4 regions of the Streptomyces sp. NPDC020299 genome follow, and region 3 is predicted to be linked to each of the others. Evidence: riboswitches for the same ligand, from Rfam matches in the RefSeq annotation. Region 3 holds a riboswitch; each other region holds the start of a gene.
What was found. Region 3 has a riboswitch for cyclic di-AMP ahead of ACH45E_RS36160 (transglycosylase SLT domain-containing protein). Riboswitches for the same ligand answer to the same signal wherever they lie in the genome.

Region 1 (4,206 bases), on a different contig from region 3:
GTTCCGACGCCCTGGCCGGTGCACGGGGTGCAGGGCGCGTACGGGTACGTACAGGGACCCGGCCCCGGGCCCGGCTACGGGTATCCGGCGGCGCCGTACACCGCCTACAACCCGTACCGGACGTAGCGACCCCGGGACGGGGAAGGGTTAGGCCGACGCCTCGGTGAGCCGCGTCAGCTCCTCCTCGGTGAGTTCCAGCCCGGCCGCCCCGAGCAGCGCCGGCAGCTGGTCCACCGTGCGGGCCGAGGCGAGGGGGGCCACCACGGTCGGCCGGGCGGCGAGCCAGGCGAGGGCCACGGAGGCCACGGGGGCGTCGTGCGCGGCGGCGATCTCGTCCAGGGCCGTCAGCACCTTCTGCCCCCGCTCGGTCTCCAGGTGCTTCGCCGCACCCCCGGCCCGCGCGCTGTCCACGGTCGTACCGGGGCGGTACTTGCCCGTGAGGAAGCCGGAGGCGAGGGAGTAGTACGGCACCACCGCGAGGCCGGCGCGGGCGGTGACGTCCCGCAGCGGCCCCTCGTAGGTGTCGCGCGAGACGAGGTTGTAGTGCGGCTGCAGTGCCACGTACCGGGCGAGGCCCTCGCGCTCGGAGAAGTCGAGGGACGCCTGGAGGCGCTCGGCCGAGATGTTGGAGGCGGCGATGTAGCGCACCTTGCCCGTCCGGACGAGCTCGTCGAGCGCCCCGATGATCTCCTCGACCGGGACCTCGGTCTTGTCGAAGTGGGTGTAGTACAGGTCGATGTGGTCGGTGCCGAGCCGGCGCAGGGAGGCGTCGGCCGCGGCCTTGATGTTGCCGGCGGTCAGGCCCTGGTACTTCGGGTGCTGGCTGACCTTGGTGGCGATGACGACGTCGGAGCGGTTGCCGCGGGACCTGAGCCAGTTGCCGATGACGGTCTCCGACTCGCCGCCCTCGTTGCCCTCGACCCACGCCGAGTAGGAGTCGGCGGTGTCGACGAAGTTGCCGCCGGCGGCCGTGTAGGCGTCCAGGACGGCGAAGGACTGCGCCTCGTCGGCGGTCCAGCCGAAGACGTTGCCGCCGAGGGCGAGCGGGAAGACCGCGAGGTCGGAGCTGCCGAGTGTGCGAAGAGAGGTCATGCCTTGATCCAACAACCGCGGCGGTGGCGCGCATTCCGCATACGCCCGGCAGCCCTGACGTCGGGGGGTGTCGTCAGGGCTGCCGGGGAACGGAAGGACGTGTCAGGGGTTGAGGCCCTTGCTGTGCAGCCACGCCATCGGGTCGATGCCGGTGGCCTGCCCGCCGGGGTGGACCTCGAGGTGCACGTGCGGGCCGGTGACGTTGCCGGTGGCGCCGACACGGCCGATGACCTCACCGGTGCCGACCTTCTGGCCGACCTTCACGTTGATCGAGGACTGGTGGCAGAACCACAGCTCGGTGCCGTCGTCGAGGGTGAGGATGGTGCGGTAGCCGTAGGCGCCGGCCCAGCCCGCCTCGGTGATCGTGCCGCTGTGGATGGCCTTGATGAGCGTGCCGGTCGGCGCCGCGAAGTCGAGGCCGGTGTGGTAGCCGGAGGACCACATGGCGCCGGGCTGGCCGAAGGTGCCGGTGATCGTGTACGAGGAGGTCGGCAGCGTGTACTGCTTGGCCAGCTTGGCGAGGCGGTCGGCCTCGGCCTGCTTCTTGGCGACGGCCTCCGCCTTGTCCTTGGCGGCGGTGGCCTGGGCCGCGGCTTCCTTCTCGGCCTTGGCGGCAGCGGCGGTGGACTGCTTCTCCGCGGCGGCCACGGCTGCGGCGGTCGCCTTGTTGTCGACCTGGCTCTTCTGCTGTTCGGCCTGCGCCATGATCCGGTTGCGCAGGGCCTCGCCGGCGTCGTGGCTGTCCTGGTCGCTGTCGGCGGTGGCCACGCCGACGTGGCTCAGGCCGGCCGCGGTGGCCTTGGCACCGCCCGCGTCGTCGCCCAGCAGGGAGCCGACGGAGGGCAGGTCGGGCATGGAGATGTGGACCGGCGGCTTGCCGGTGTTGGCGCTGGCCATGCCGCCCGCGCCGACGGCGGCTATCACGCCGACGCCCAGGACGGTGGAGCTGCGGGCGAGCCCGCCGCCGCGCTGCTTGCTGACGCGGTGCCGGCCGCGTACCGGGGTGAGGGACTCCTCGGTGGGGTTCCACTCCTCCCAGGGGCCCTCGTCGGTGCGGTACTCGCCGTAGCCGAAGGTGTCGGTGCGCTGGCTCGGCACGAACGGGGCTGTGGGGGCAGGCCGGTTGGACGCCACGCGGGCGTGCTCCTTCCTTCCGTAACGCCTACCGGGTTAGCTGACGGGTTCGGAGCGGGAAGGTCTCCTACGCGCGTATACCGGTCGTGAACCCAAGTTCACGACGGTGTTCGCGTGATTCACCCCAAGTGGTGGTTCCCCGGTTCCCTTGCGGGATTCGGCATGTGCGCACGGAGCCGTCGCGGGTGACGGCTGGGACGACCGCGCTGCGTTATCGAACGTTAATAGAGCTACCGGTCAGTTTCCAAGCCGTTCGGCTTGATCATTATGGTTTTCACAGGAGACCTTTTAGGCCATGACCGGCGAAAATCGGGCGAGTTGAGTCCGGCTCGAGGTGGTCGGGGCCCGGGAAAGCACTCAGGGCCGGAATCCATGTACTGGATTCCGGCCCTGAGTCTTCAGTAGCGGGGACAGGATTTGAACCTGCGACCTCTGGGTTATGAGCCCAGCGAGCTACCGAGCTGCTCCACCCCGCGTCGTTGTGTCACCAGTGTACGTCATCCGCGGGGCTGCTCGCACACACCTTTCCGACCAGGGCTTCCGGGCTCAGCCCGGCAGGTGCCGGTTCGGTGCCTGCGCCGCCTCCTCGTACTCCGGCAGCACGACCACGTCCACGCCCCCGGCGGCCAGCAGCCCGCTCCCGTCGGCGCCGGTGACGAACGTGTCCGGCTCCCGCCAGGCCGTGACCACCCGCCGTATCCCCGTGTCGAGGATCAGCCGGGCACACGGCGCCGGCCGGGAGGCCCGCCGGGCGCACGGTTCGAGGCTGCTGTACACCGTGGCGCCGGCCAGCCGGGGGTCGCCGGACCGGATCTTGGCCAGGGCCGCCTCCTCCGCGTGGACCACGGGATCGTCCCCTTCGCGTGAGTGGCCACGCGCGAGTTCCGTACCGTCGGCGGCCACCACCACCGCCCCGACACTGAACGCCGTCCCCGAGGGCGGGCACAGCGCGGCCAGCTCGCAGGCGATCCGCAGCCAGTGACGGTCGGCCGCGACGGCCGCCGGGCCGGTGCCGGGCGCGGTCGGCTCGTAGCGCATCAGGACGACGTCCTCGATGCGGCGCGTCTCCAGCAGCCGCAGCCGCCCGGCCTGGTAGCCCCCGGGACCGAAGAGACGCGGAGCGTGCGGGTCGCCCACGAAAAGGGGGGCCAGGACGAGCTGCAGCTCGTCGGCCAGGCCCTCCCGCAGCAGCTGGGTGTGGACGGTGCCGCCGCCCTCGACCATCAGGCGGCGCACCCCGCGCACCGCGTACAGGTGTTCGAGCAGGGCGGGCCAGTCGAGATCCTCGCCCAGTGGGACGACGTCGGCCGCGATGCCCAGGGCGCGGGCCCGCTCGGCGCCCTTGCCGGTCGTGTAGAGGACCTTCTCGCCACCGGTGTGCCAGAAGTTCGCGTCCGGGTCCAGGTCGCCGGAGCCGCTGACGGTGACCTTGAGGGGGTACTCCGCCCGTCCGGCGGCGAGCCGGGCCGCCCGCCGCTCGGCCGAGTTGACCAGCAGCCTCGGGTTGTCGGCGCGGATGGTGCCGGCGCCGACCAGGATCGCGTCGACGGACGCCCGTACCTCGTCGACCCGGTCGAAGTCGGCCGGGCTGGACAGCAGCAGCCGGTCGGGGCCGGTGTCGTCGAGGTACCCGTCGAGGGAGACGGCGGCGGACAGCAGGACGTACGGACGGGGCATCGACGCGCTCTCTTCGGGAGGCGGGCAACGGCGGATCCGGTGGCCGGGCGGACCCGGATCTTGGTTCAAGTTTGAAACAAACCTACACTGGTGGCATGACGACCCGCTGGCTCACCCCCGAGGAGCAGCGCGCATGGCGCGCCTACATGGCCGGCAGCCTCCTCCTGGAGGACGCGATCGACCGGCAGCTCCAGCAGGACACCGGTATGCCGCACCTGTACTACTCCATCCTGGCCAACCTCTCCGAGGCGCCGGAACACAGTCTGCGGATGACCGACCTCGCGGAGCAGGCGAAGATCACCC
Region 2 (4,206 bases), on a different contig from region 3:
CGGGACCGTGTCCGGGGACGTACGTACGACTGGCTAGGCCTTACCCGGGGTTGACCGGTTGGGGTCAGCCCTTGGAGATCGCGCCGCGGAACCGCGGGAAGGCGGAGCGGCCGGCGTACACGGCGGCGTCGTCGAGGATCTCCTCGATGCGCAGCAGCTGGTTGTACTTGGCGACGCGGTCGGAGCGGGCCGGGGCGCCGGTCTTGATCTGGCCGCAGTTCACCGCGACGGCGAGGTCGGCGATGGTGACGTCCTCGGTCTCGCCGGAGCGGTGGGACATCATGCACTTGAAGCCGTTGCGCTGGGCCATCTCGACGGCGTCCAGGGTCTCGGTCAGCGAACCGATCTGGTTCACCTTGACGAGCAGGGCGTTGGCGCTGCCCTCCTCGATGCCGCGGGCCAGGCGCTCCGGGTTGGTGACGAACAGGTCGTCGCCGACGATCTGGACCTTGTCGCCGAGCTTGTCGGTGATGACCTTCCAGCCGGCCCAGTCGTCCTCGAACAGCGGGTCCTCGATGGAGACGAGCGGGTAGGCCGCCACGAGCTCCTCGTAGTACTCCGTCATCTCGGCGGCGGAGCGGGACTTGCCCTCGAACTCGTACTTGCCGTCCTTGTAGAACTCGGACGCGGCGACGTCGAGCGCGAGCGCGATCTGCTCGCCCGGGATGTAGCCGGCCTGCTTGATGGCCTCGAGGATGAGGTCGAGGGCGGCGCGGTTGGACTCGAGGTTGGGGGCGAAGCCGCCCTCGTCGCCGAGGCCGGTGGACAGGCCCTTCGACTTCAGGACCTTCTTCAGGGTGTGGTAGACCTCGGCACCCCAGCGCAGCGCCTCGGAGAAGGACTCCGCGCCGATCGGGGCGATCATGAACTCCTGGATGTCCACGTTGGAGTCGGCGTGCGAGCCGCCGTTCAGGATGTTCATCATCGGCACCGGCAGCAGGTGCGCGTTCGGGCCGCCCAGGTAGCGGAAGAGGGGGAGGTCGCTGGCCTCGGAGGCGGCGTGGGCCACGGCGAGCGAGACGCCGAGGATGGCGTTGGCGCCGAGGGAGCCCTTGTTGTCGGTGGCGTCCAGGTCGAACATCGCCTGGTCGATCAGGCGCTGCTCGGTGGCGTCGTAGCCGACCAGCTCCGGGCCGATCTGCTCGATGACGGCGAGGACGGCCTTCTCGACGCCCTTGCCCAGGTAGCGGTTGGGGTCACCGTCGCGGAGCTCGATGGCCTCGAAGGCGCCCGTGGAGGCGCCGGACGGGACGGCGGCACGACCCGTGCTGCCGTCGTCGAGGCCGACCTCGACCTCGACCGTGGGATTGCCTCGGGAGTCCAGGATTTCCCGGGCTACGACGACGTCGATGGACGGCACGAGCATCTCCTTCTTGGATGTGACGCTGAAAGTGCGGGGCTGGTGTGCCTTGCGACTAGAGCCTAACCGTCCCGGGGCCATCGGCAGCCGACCGACCGCCTCGTGGACATGGCGACGGTACACATTGTTCCCCGTCGGAACAAAGGGCCGGAAGGGAAGAACCGGGGAAAAGACCGGGGAAAAGAAAAGACCCCGCCCCGGCGCGTACGGGGGAACACGCGCCGGAGCGGGGAGCCCCGTGGGGGACGGGGGGCGTGACCCTCACGGGGCCTCCATCATGGAGACCGCCGATATGAGGGCGCTGTGGTTCTGCTACCAGCCAGGTGTCACTTCAGGTGCAGCTGCTGGCCCGGGTAGATGACGTTGGCGTCGTCGATGATGTCCTTGTTCAGCTGGAACAGCTTCTGCCAGCCGCCGGCGACGTGGTGCTTCTCGGCGATCGAGCTGAGGGTGTCACCCTTGACGACCTTGTACTCGCCGTCGCCCTTCTCGACCTTCTTGCCGGTCGGGGTGGTGACGGTCTTCTTGGTGACGGTCTTCTCGGGGGCCTGGCGCTCCGTGGAGCGGTTGGCGGCCTGCTCGTCGGTCGAGCGGGTGCCGGCGCCGTTCGACGAGGAGCCGGCGGAGCTCGACGAGCTGCTGCTCGAACCGCTGTAGGTGGCGCCGGACAGACCCTTGCCGCAGACCGGCCAGGCACCCTTGCCCTGCGCGGCGAGGACCTTCTCGGCGACGGAGATCTGCTGGGACTTGGAGGCCTGGTTGGCCTGGGAGGCGTACTGCGTGCCGCCGTACGCGGCCCAGGTGGAGGCGGAGAACTGCAGACCGCCGTAGTAGCCGTTACCGGTGTTGATGGACCAGTTGCCGCCGGACTCGCACTGGGCGACCGCGTCCCACTCGGAGGCGGTGGCAGCGGAGGCGTTGCCGGCCGCCATCAGCGGGGCGGCGACGGCGGCACCGGTGACACCGGCGACAGCGATGGCGCGAACGGCCTTGGACGGACGACGGTGCTTGCCCTTGCCGGAAAACAGCATGGATCGATCCCCTCACCGACGCCTGCGAGGTGAGCTGTCGGGTTCGGGCCGGTTGAGTTGCCCGGCCGCACCTCGCGTGGTTCTCGTGCGAGGCGCGGCTTCACCCCTAGCCGTCCCCGGCGGTCTCTCGACCTCCGGGCCCGGCGCTTACCTTGGGTCCCCCGCTCCTGCCTACGGCGCTTGACGCGACGACTGTTCCCGGGCAGCCGCTGGCAGGATTCGGCGTTGCGGCGGCCGGGGCCCGCATTGGCGAGCGGTCATGACCGTAGACACGCGATCCGGTGAAATTCAAAGACGATCAGGGCTTCTGAGACTCATCCCACACTTTCACCAAACCGGACATCAAGCCCAAAACAGGGCGTCAACTCCCGCTACTTTGCACCCGTTTCGGCACTGAGTTCCAGGGTCTGACCGGGGGTGATGTTGTTCGGGTCGGTGCCGATGGCGTCCTTGTTGGCGGCGTAGAGCGCCCGCCATCCGCCGTCGAGGTCAAGGGAGTCGGCGATGGAGGCGAGGGTGTCACCGTCGCGCACGGTGTAGTCGCGTGCGGCGTGCCGGCCGGAGGCGCTGTCGGTGTGACTCTTTGTCACACTTTCGTCCGCACTGTCACCCCGATGACGGCCGCTGCTGCTCGCTCCGGTGTCCACAAGACTCCAAGAACCGCCGGTCTGCCATGAATCGTCCGATTCGGCGATCTCAGGGGACGCCGAGGACGAACCGTCGCTCCCCCCGGACTTCCCGGAGCCGGAAGATGCCGACTTGTCCGGCTTGGTGGAATCGTCCACACCCTTGGAGCCGGCGTCGGCACTCGAGCTCGGCGAGGGCGAGGCGTCCGACGAGGAGCCGGAATCGGACGACCCCGAATCCCCGGACGCCTTGGAGTCCTTGGACCCCTTGGAGTCCTTCGAATCGGAGGAACCAGACGAACCGGGTGAATTCGCGGAATTCGACGCGTTGGAGGAGTCGTCGGAGCCGGACGCCCCGGACCCCCCGACACCCGTGTCGACGTCCACCGAAGCGGAGTTCGACGTGAGGCCGGAGAGCAGGGCGCAGGTGGCCCAGTGCTTGGTGCCCTGGTCGTCGAGGATCTTCTCGGCGACCGCGATCTGCTGTGAGCGGCTGGCCTGGTCCGGGCTGGAGGCGTAGTCGAGGCCGCCGTACTTGTCCCAGTCGTCCTGGGACATCTGGAGGCCGCCGTAGTAGCCGTTACCCGTGTCGGCGCTCCACGAGCCGCCGCTCTCGCACTCGGCCACCTTGTCCCACGTGGTCCCGTCGGCCGCGTTGGCGGCGGATGCGCCGAGCAGCGGGATGGCGATGGCGGAGCCGGTCACTCCGGCCGCGACGAGGAGAGCCGGAGCCTGACGGGGGCGTCGGTGGCGACCGTTCCCGGAGAGCATGCGGAGACCTTTCGCAAGACAGCAGTGACCGGCGCGGCGGCTGCGGTGAGGCGCCGCGCTGACGAGTGAACGTATCGGCAGACGATCACTTGTCACAAGTTAATGCCGCGCAGATCACGTGAAGATCACAGAGTTGAACGCTGGTCACTTTTTTGTGAAGGCGCCGTCCGCCGCCCAGCTCACCAGCCGATTACCGGACGGGTGTGAACTCCACCGGCAAAGTACGCAGTCCACGCATGATGAGCCCCCCACGCCACCGCAAATCGGCTGGTTCCACCGCGAGTCGGAGGTCGGGTAGACGGGTGAGGAGGGTCGCGAGCGCGGTCTGGCCCTCCAGCCGGGCTAGCGGGGCGCCGAGGCAGTAGTGGATGCCGTGGCCGTAACCGAGGTGCTGATTGTCACGCCGTCCGAGGTCGAG
Region 3 (4,206 bases):
GGCGCCGCGGGTGCGGCCGCTGCTCGACGACCTCGGCTGCACGGGTCTCGCGGTGTGCGGACAGGGCGCGCAGGTGTACGACGCCGGCGCCCACCGCCTGCTGTGGTCGGTCACCCTGGACCGGGAGCTGGCGGAGACCGCGCTCGGCAAGATCGAGGCCGAGGTGGGGGAGGTGTACGCGGCCGTCGACCAGGACGGGGTGGACGGGCTCACCCTCGTCGAACCCGGCTACCTGATGCCCCACCCCACACTGCCCGCCGTACGGGTCCGGCGGCGCGACGACCTGTGGTGCGAGCCGATCAGCAAGGTCCTGCTGCGGCATCACGCCCTGTCCGACGACGAGTTGGCCGCCACGGCCCGCGCGGCCGTGGGTTCGCTGGCGACGGTCACCATGTCGGGGCCGGGGACCGTCGAGCTCCAGCCGTGCGGCGTCAACAAGGCCACCGGGCTGGCGCTGGCCGCCGACCACCTCGGGCTGAGCGCCGAACGGGCCCTTGCCTTCGGGGACATGCCCAACGACATCCCGATGTTCGACTGGGCCGCCCACGGTGTGGCGATGGCCGGCGCCCACCCCGAGCTGAAGGCGGTGGCCGACGAGATCACTCTGTCGAACGAGGACGACGGCATCGCCGTCGTCCTCGAAAGACTCTTTCCCTGAGCGGGGCTCGCTCCCTCAAGGGAGCGGAGCGGTCAGTACGCGCCGAACACGTTGTCGATCGAGCCGTAGCGGTGGGCGGCGTAGTTGCAGGCGGCCGTGATGTTGGCGACCGGGTCGTAGATGTTGTACGAGGTGCCGGCCACGTGGTAGCTGGCGAACGTGGGGTCGATGACCTGGAGCAGGCCCTTGGACGGGATACCGGCGGCCGCGTTGGAGTCCCAGAGGTTGATGGCCACCGGGTTGCCCGACGACTCGCGCATCACGTTGCGGTAGATGCCGTTGTACGAGCCCGGGATGCCCTTCTGCGCCATGATCGCGAGCGACTCGCGGATCCAGCCGTCGAGGTTGTTCGCGTACGGGAGCGTGGTGGCGGCCGCGGGGGCGGCCTTGGGGGCGCTCGTGGTGGTGGCCGCGGAGGCGCTGGTCGCGCCGATCAGCGGGAGGGCGAGCACGGCGGCACCGGTACCGGCGACGGCGAGCTTGCGGGCGAGGCGGGCGAAGGGGGCACGGTGCTGAGCGGCAGCAGACATGGCTGAGTTCCTCTCCGTCGCCTGCGAGGTGAGCTGTCGGGTTCGGGCTGGGAGGTGCCCGGCCGCGCCGCCCGAAGGCGGTGCGGCTTCACCCCTAGCCGTTCCGGGACGACGGGTGTCGCCCGTACCGGCGGCAAACCTGGGTCCCCCGCTCCTGCCGTCGTGAATGAGTTCGTCGATGGGTGTGACGGGCGGCGGCAGGATTCGGCGTTCCGCCCGACGGCCGGGAACGTATGCGAGAGCACATGTCCTGAACAAGCGCCGGATTCACATAAAGTCCTAGTTGACCTTGTTGTGAGGCGTATGAGGCGCTTGATCCTTTGCGTCTGCCAACCCTCAACTGCCCAATGGCGGCAAGCGGTGTGCCGGTGCCGGGCGGTGGGGTGTCCCGATCGGCCGAAGTGACCCAATTCACGGAATAGCATTTACGGCAAATAGGACATGAGGGGCGCCGCATCGGGTAGCGCATCGGGTGAGGGAGTGGAAGGCCAACTGCTCCAAGCGGCGCAGTCATGTCGTACTTCCGTGTAAGTCGATAAATATCTGTGCTTATCGACCGATCGAAAACATAACGGGCGTGATCCGATAGCGCCCGGCCTGTAACAGTGGGCGCCCTCGGTGATCGAAAGCTGACCGGATACGCTGACTTGAGTGAGGGCAGCGACCTATCGACAAACCGTGTGATCGCCAGCAGGCACCAGCAGACAGGAGACCCCTCGTGACCGTCGTCGGGCCGTTCGGGCTTAGCGTGCGGGACCAGGCTCTGGAAGCCGATGTCCAGGCCGGAATGGCGGCTGTCGAGGAGGGACTGCTCGAAGCCACCAAGAGTGAGGTCCCCTTCATCACCGAGGCCGCGCAGCACCTCGTGCGCGCGGGCGGGAAGCGGTTCCGGCCGCTGCTCGTGATGCTCGCGGCGCAGTTCGGGGACCCGTACGCGCCGGGGATCGTGCCCTCGGCCGTCGTCGTCGAGCTCACCCACCTCGCGACGCTCTACCACGACGACGTCATGGACGAGGCCGCGGTGCGCCGCGGAGTGGACAGCGCGAACACCCGCTGGGGCAACTCCGTCGCCGTCCTCACCGGCGACTTCCTCTTCGCCCGCGCCTCCCAGATCCTCGCCGACCTCGGCCCCGAGGCCGTACGGGTACAGGCCCTGGCGTTCGAGCGGCTGGTCACCGGGCAGATCCTGGAAACGGCGGGGCCGCAGGACGGCCGCGACCCGGTCGAGCACTACCTGGACGTCCTCGGCGGCAAGACCGGATCGCTGGTGGCGGTCTCCTGCCGCTTCGGCGCCATGATGTCCGGGGCCGACGAGACGGTCGTGGACGTCCTCACCCAGTACGGCGAGCGGCTCGGCGTCGCCTTCCAGCTCGCCGACGACGTGCTGGACATCGCCTCCGACTCCCACGAGTCCGGCAAGACCCCGGGCACCGACCTGCGAGAGGGCATCCCGACCCTGCCCGTGCTGCGGCTCAGGGAGCGGGCGGCCCGGCTGGGGCTGGCCGAGGACATCGCCCTGTGCGACCTGCTCGACTCCGACCTGACCGACGACGCCCGGCACGCCGAGGCGCTGGCCGCGCTGCGCGCCCACCCGGCGCTGGAGCAGGCCCGCCGGGACACCGTGCGCTACGCGGAGGACGCGCGGGCGGCGTTGGCGCCGCTACGGGAGTGCGACGCCAAGGCGGCGCTCCTGCAGCTGTGCGACGCGGTGGTGCACCGGGCCGGCTAGTGCCCGGATTCGCCTGGCGCGATCCGGTACGACCCCTACGGGTCGGAGGACATCCCGCTTCCCCGTGTCATACCGCAGGCGTACATCGAGTTGCCTCCCGGGTCTGACGCATCCTCACGGCCGATTTGGTGAGATGGAAACCACGGAAATCACCACTCCTCACCGATTCGGGTGAGAATGGCGGCTCAGGGTTGACGAGGGTGAGGGCAGCCGCCGCCGACGACGGAGGTAAGGCACACATGGCACCGTACGGATCCGACGACACCACGTCCGGCGACACCGCGTCCGACGACAGCATGGCCGACACCGACACGGCCCACGGACGCCGCAAGGCGGCCCGGTACGTCGTACCGGTCGCGGTGGTGGGGGTGGCGGCGGCGACCATCGGGCTGGTCCCGGCGCTCGCCGACTCCGGCGACCCCGACCTGCCGAAGATCAGCGCACAGCAGCTCATAAACAAGATCGCCGCGTCGGACGTGCAGCAGCTGTCCGGCACGGTGCGGTTCAGCACCAACCTCGGCCTGCCGAATCTCGGCGGGCTGGAGAGCAGCCTGCTGTCCGGGGCCGGCAGGGGCGGCGACGGCTCGTCGGCGGACCCGAAGTCCAAGCTCACCGAACTGCTCTCGGGCAGTCACACGCTGCGCGTGGCGGCCGACGGCCCGGACCGCCAGAAGGTCTCGCTGATGGAGAGCGCCGCCGAGTACAGCCTCATCCACGACGGCAAGGACGTCTGGGGCTACGACAGCAAGTCCAACGAGGTGTACCACGGCACCGCGGACCAGGACGGCAGGCAGCAGCGGGAGAAGACCCCCGCCACGCCGAAGGACTTCGCCGACGAGGCCCTGAAGTCCGTCGACGACACCACGTCCGTGACCGTCGACGGCACCGTCCAGGTCGCCGGCCGGGACGCCTACAAGCTGCTCATCAAGCCCAAGCAGTCCGGCACCACGGTGGGTGCGATCAGCATCGCCGTGGACGCGAAGACGGGGACGCCGCTGAAGTTCACCCTGACCCCGTCGAGCGGCGGCGCCGCCGTCGTGGACGCGGGTTTCACCCAGGTCAGCTTCGCCAAGCCGGCCGCCTCGACCTTCGACTTCACCCCGCCGAAGGGCGCGAAGGTCACCGAGGGGGACGACGCGGCCAAGGCTCCGGACGCGGCCAAGGCGCCCGGGAAGCGCGCCCCGAAGTCCCACGAGGACCTCGCCAAGGGCCGCGGCGGCTTCGACGTCCTCGGCAAGGGCTGGAACTCGATCGCCACCTTCGACTCCGGCAGCGAGGGCGGCCTGCCG
Region 4 (4,206 bases), on a different contig from region 3:
TCCGAACTCGCCACCAACGCCGTGCAGCACACCTTCGGGCAGTCACCCACCTTCACGGTGGACCTCGCGCTCGACCGTGACGAGCACCTGCGCATCGGTGTCACCGACAGCCATCCCCGTCTCCCGAGGAGACTCCCCGCGGCCGTGCAGCAGGACAACGGCCGCGGCCTGGTCATCATCCGCTGGCTGACTGTCGAGTGCGGCGGCCGGCTCAGGGTGCGGCGCACCCGCGAGGGGGGCAAGACCGTCCTCATCGAGCTGCCGTGGTCGGTACCGGCCCGGCCGGTCACGACAACGGGGCAGCAGGAGCCTTAGGGCCTGTCTGACAATTCCCGTCGTCCGCCCGAAGGGCGGGCCCCGCGGCGGCGATGGGGGTCCCCCCGCGCGAGCGCGTTCGAGCGTGGGGGAGCGTGCGATCGCAAGGCGCCGGAGCGCCCTCGTGGCGGAGCCACGTGGGTGGTTCGGCAACGCGGCATGGGGGTCCCCCCGCGCGAGCGAAGCCGAGCGTGGGGGAGTGCGTGCCAGACGCCGCGGGGCAGGCGGGAATTGTCAGACAGGCCCTAGGGGCGGTGCGGGGCTGTCCGGTCCCGCACCGCCCCTGAGAGGGCGCCTCACGGCCGAGCACGGCTCCGGGGTGGCCCTGTACCCGGAGCCGCGCGAGGCGTGACGGCCGGTCAGCTGACGCGGCCGTACCAGACGCTCCGCGTCCAGATCTTCTGCAGCTTCACCACGTCGCCCGTCTTGGGGGCGTGCCAGATCTTCCCCTTTCCGGCGTAGATGCCGACGTGGTAGACGTTCGACCCCGAATGGAAGAAGACCAGGTCTCCGGCCTTGCGGTTGCCGGCCGAGATGTGGTGGGTCTTGTTGTACTGCTGGGCGGCCGTCCGCGGCAGGGTCTTGCCCGCCTTCTTGAACGAGTACAGCGTGAGCCCCGAGCAGTCGAACCTGCGCGGCCCGGTGGCGCCCCACTTGTACGGGGAGCCCTTCTTGGACGCCGCGATCTGGAGTGCCTTCGTCGCCGGAGTCGCGGCGGCGGCGTCGGGGGCGACACCGGGTACCGCTATCGAGCCGCCGACGGCGGCGATGGCGAAGGCCGAGGCCGTACCGGCCCGGACCATGAGCGACGGGACACGATTGAGCGCAGTCATGCGCAACCCTTCGTCAGCCGCCTGTGAAGGATGACCTGTCGGATTCGGGCTGGCGAAGTTGCCCGGCCGCGTTGCCGCGGCTTCACCCCAAGGGCTGCTCGGAAGCGAACGGATGTCCGCTCCGGCGACCCGTCTTGCTCGGGTCCTCCACTCCTGCCGATCCACTCCTGTCGACCGGTCATCCGGGCGGCGGCAGGACTCGGCGTCCGCTCGGATCGCCCCGCCGTTGTGGCGGGGGCTTGTCGTCAGACAGGGATCTTCGCCCACAACTGTCTGAAAATCCCAACGGAACCAGGGATTTGTGGTGTTACTCACCACTCGCCCGTTCGGGTGGACAGGTGTGTGCTCGAGCCGCTGACGGGACAGCCGCGCACCCTCCGACCAGGGCAGAAGCCTCTCCCGGCGGTCATCGCCCGGGCGGTTCGCGCAACTTCGGAGACCCTGGAAAAGGATGCGCTGCTACTCCGAACGTGGGTACGTCTTTTGGGCCGTTTCGACTCAGACCCGAGCCCGCAAGCGTCAACCGGCGCCGTCCGGGGGCACGGTGACGCGCGCGGTACGGCGCTCGCCGTCCAGCACCCTGAGCGCCCGGGCCAGGGTGGCCGCGTGCAGCTCCGTCTCGCCCCGCTGGTGCATCAGCGTCAGCGCGTCGCACAGTTCCACCGCCTTGCGCACCAGCGCCTGGGCGGCCCGCAGTCCACGGTAGGTGTCACCGTGCTGCGCCGGGTTGATACGCCCCAGCAGGTCGACCACGTCCAGGTAACGGTCGATCAACTCGCCCTCGGCGCGGGTCAGGGCCGGCAGCGGCGGCAGTTCCGGTGGCAGCATCGGCGGCTCACCCCGCGTCCGGAGCGGCGGTGTGCGACGCCCTGCGGCTGGGGATGATTCCGTCCACCAGCCCGTACTCCAACGCGCCCCGGGCGTCCAGCATCAGGTCCCGCTCGAGGTCGGCGTGGACCTGGTCCGGGGTGCGGCCGGTGTGGTGAACGAGCATCCCCTCCAGCAGGCCGCGCATCCGGGTCAGCTCCTCCGCCTGGATGAACAGATCGCTCGGCTGACCCTGCGTCGGCTCGGGCAGCGCCGGCTGCCGGAGCACCAGCCGCGCGCCCGGCAGCGCGAACCGCTTGCCCGGCGTACCGGCCGCGAGCAGCACCGCGGCGGACGACACCGCCTGCCCCAGGCAGATCGTCTGCACGTCGCAGCTGATGTACCGCAGGGTGTCGTAGATCGCCGTCATCGCGCTGAACGTGCCGCCGGGGGAGTTGATGTACAGCGAGATGTCCCGGTCGGGGGCGTCGTGCTCCAGATGCATGAACTGCGCCATGACGTCGTTGGCCGAGGCGTCGTCGACCGGTGTCCCGAGGAAGACGATCCGCCCCTCCAGCAGCTTCGAGTACGGATCGAGCGTGCGGTGACCGGTGCTCGTGCGCTCGGTGAACTCGGGCAGGACGTGGCGGGCGAACGGTCGGGTCATGGCATACCCCTCCTCACGGCAGAGCCGTCTCCGATGGATCGGCATCTGTAAAAAATGTACAGGATGTACGTAACGTTATGATGGGGGTACGCTCTAATGATCCACATATCACAGCAGGTCAGACCGTGTTTACGCTGATCGTGAAGCAGGTTTCTCTCACGACCATCAGGTATGTTCAGGCAGCCGCGTCGTCCTCGAAGCCGAGCAGAACCATGAGGTGATCCGAGGCGGCGCGCAGGTCCTCGGGGCTCGGATGGACATGGACGCGCTTCGTGAACGACGCGCTCGCGTTGTCGTATGTCGAGGTGGGCGATGGCGTCCGGGTCGGTGATCGGCGGTGGCAGGGGGTGCAGCGGGCGGGCGTCTGCGATGCCTTGGTGGGGCCGGTGGGAGTTGTAGGGCTGTTCGAACTCGCGCAGGGCGTGGAGCAGGTGGCGCTGGTTCCAGACCAGGGCCACTCCAGTCGGGTTCGGCGCTCGAGGACACGACAGCCGGGGGAGGTCTCCTTCGGCGGGTAACGAGTAGGGGGACATAGAGGGCATGCCAGTGATGGCTCCTACTCCTGGCTTGATGCGCGTGTGCTTCGTGCACAGGGGAGCAGGGAGAAAGAGGCAGAGAAGCCGTCGGTTCAGGCGGTGCCGACGGTCCAGGACGAGACCACGGCGAGGGCCTGCGACGGGTTGAGGCGGGGATCACAGAAGGATGTGTAGCGGTCCCCGACGGAGTCGAGATCGGCCTCGGTGAAGGCGCACTCGGTGACGTCGTCCGGCGTCGTCTCCAGGTGCAGTCCGCCGGCGACGCCGCCGCCGGCGCGCACGGCCTGGACGAAGCGGGACACCTCAAGCGAGACGGTCTCCACGAGCCGTGTCTTGTAACCGCCGGGCGCAGTGACGGTGTTGCCGTGCACGGGGTCGCTGAGCCAGATGACGGGGTGACCCGCGCCGCGTACGGCTTCCACGAGGCGGGGCAGCCGGTCGCTGACAGCGTCGGCTCCCATCCGTGCGATGAGGGTGAGCCGCCCGGGGTCGCGCCACGGGTCGAGCTTCTCGCACAGGGCGAGCAGTTCGTCGGGCTCCATGGTGGGGCCGACCTTGCACGCCACGGGGTTGCTCACCTCGGCGAGCAGGGCAACGTGGGCGCCGTCGACCTGGCGGGTGCGCTCGCCGATCCACGGCCAGTGGGTCGAGCCCAAGAACATCCGGCCCTTGTCGTCCATGCGCAGCATGGGTATCTCGTAGTCCAGCAGCAGTGCCTCATGGCTGGTCCACACCAGCGCCTCCACGACCTCGCGCCCTGCGGCGCGGTCGCGCCAGCCCAGGTGCTCGACGATGTCACAGGCGGCCATGTAGCCGGTGAGGATGCGCAGTGGATCGGGCCGGCGCCTTTCGGGGTCGGGCTCCGGGCCGTTGACCATGTGTCCCCGGAAAACAGGGAGTTCGGCGCCGTCGATCACTTCGGTGGGCTTGGAACGGGGCTTGGCGAACTGCCCCGCGATACGTCCTGCCCGCAGGACGGGTTTACCGGTGATCAGGCCGAGCGCCCCGGCGAGCAGGTCGAGCAGCGCGATCTTCCGTGCGACATGGT

Region 1: linked by a shared signal. The riboswitch ahead of ACH45E_RS07900 (M23 family metallopeptidase) and the one ahead of ACH45E_RS36160 (transglycosylase SLT domain-containing protein) in region 3 are both predicted to bind cyclic di-AMP.
Region 2: linked by a shared signal. The riboswitch ahead of ACH45E_RS20580 (transglycosylase family protein) and the one ahead of ACH45E_RS36160 (transglycosylase SLT domain-containing protein) in region 3 are both predicted to bind cyclic di-AMP.
Region 4: linked by a shared signal. The riboswitch ahead of ACH45E_RS03410 (C40 family peptidase) and the one ahead of ACH45E_RS36160 (transglycosylase SLT domain-containing protein) in region 3 are both predicted to bind cyclic di-AMP.

The regions. Positions count from the first base shown of each region.
Region 1 is NZ_JBIRWL010000003.1:20,365-24,570, forward strand. Features, by position in the region: gene ACH45E_RS07890 (PrsW family intramembrane metalloprotease) at 1-126, shown strand, start outside; gene ACH45E_RS07895 (aldo/keto reductase) at 148-1,092, opposite strand; gene ACH45E_RS07900 (M23 family metallopeptidase) at 1,195-2,226, opposite strand; cyclic di-AMP (ydaO/yuaA leader) riboswitch at 2,237-2,399, opposite strand; tRNA gene ACH45E_RS07905 (tRNA-Met) at 2,629-2,702, opposite strand; gene ACH45E_RS07910 (dihydrofolate reductase family protein) at 2,773-3,903, opposite strand; gene ACH45E_RS07915 (MarR family transcriptional regulator) at 3,999-4,206, shown strand, end outside.
Region 2 is NZ_JBIRWL010000007.1:344,315-348,520, reverse strand. Features, by position in the region: gene eno (phosphopyruvate hydratase) at 65-1,366, opposite strand; gene ACH45E_RS20580 (transglycosylase family protein) at 1,687-2,391, opposite strand; cyclic di-AMP (ydaO/yuaA leader) riboswitch at 2,396-2,580, opposite strand; gene ACH45E_RS20575 (transglycosylase family protein) at 2,763-3,788, opposite strand; gene ACH45E_RS20570 (cytochrome P450) at 3,979-4,206, opposite strand, start outside.
Region 3 is NZ_JBIRWL010000019.1:8,215-12,420, reverse strand. Features, by position in the region: gene ACH45E_RS36165 (HAD family hydrolase) at 1-658, shown strand, start outside; gene ACH45E_RS36160 (transglycosylase SLT domain-containing protein) at 691-1,188, opposite strand; cyclic di-AMP (ydaO/yuaA leader) riboswitch at 1,194-1,376, opposite strand; gene ACH45E_RS36155 (polyprenyl synthetase family protein) at 1,907-2,917, shown strand; gene ACH45E_RS36150 (outer-membrane lipoprotein carrier protein LolA) at 3,157-4,206, shown strand, end outside.
Region 4 is NZ_JBIRWL010000001.1:722,269-726,474, reverse strand. Features, by position in the region: gene ACH45E_RS03415 (ATP-binding protein) at 1-315, shown strand, start outside; gene ACH45E_RS03410 (C40 family peptidase) at 675-1,148, opposite strand; cyclic di-AMP (ydaO/yuaA leader) riboswitch at 1,152-1,363, opposite strand; gene ACH45E_RS03405 (hypothetical protein) at 1,668-1,976, opposite strand; gene ACH45E_RS03400 (ATP-dependent Clp protease proteolytic subunit) at 1,984-2,622, opposite strand; gene ACH45E_RS03395 (3-deoxy-7-phosphoheptulonate synthase) at 3,251-4,206, opposite strand, start outside.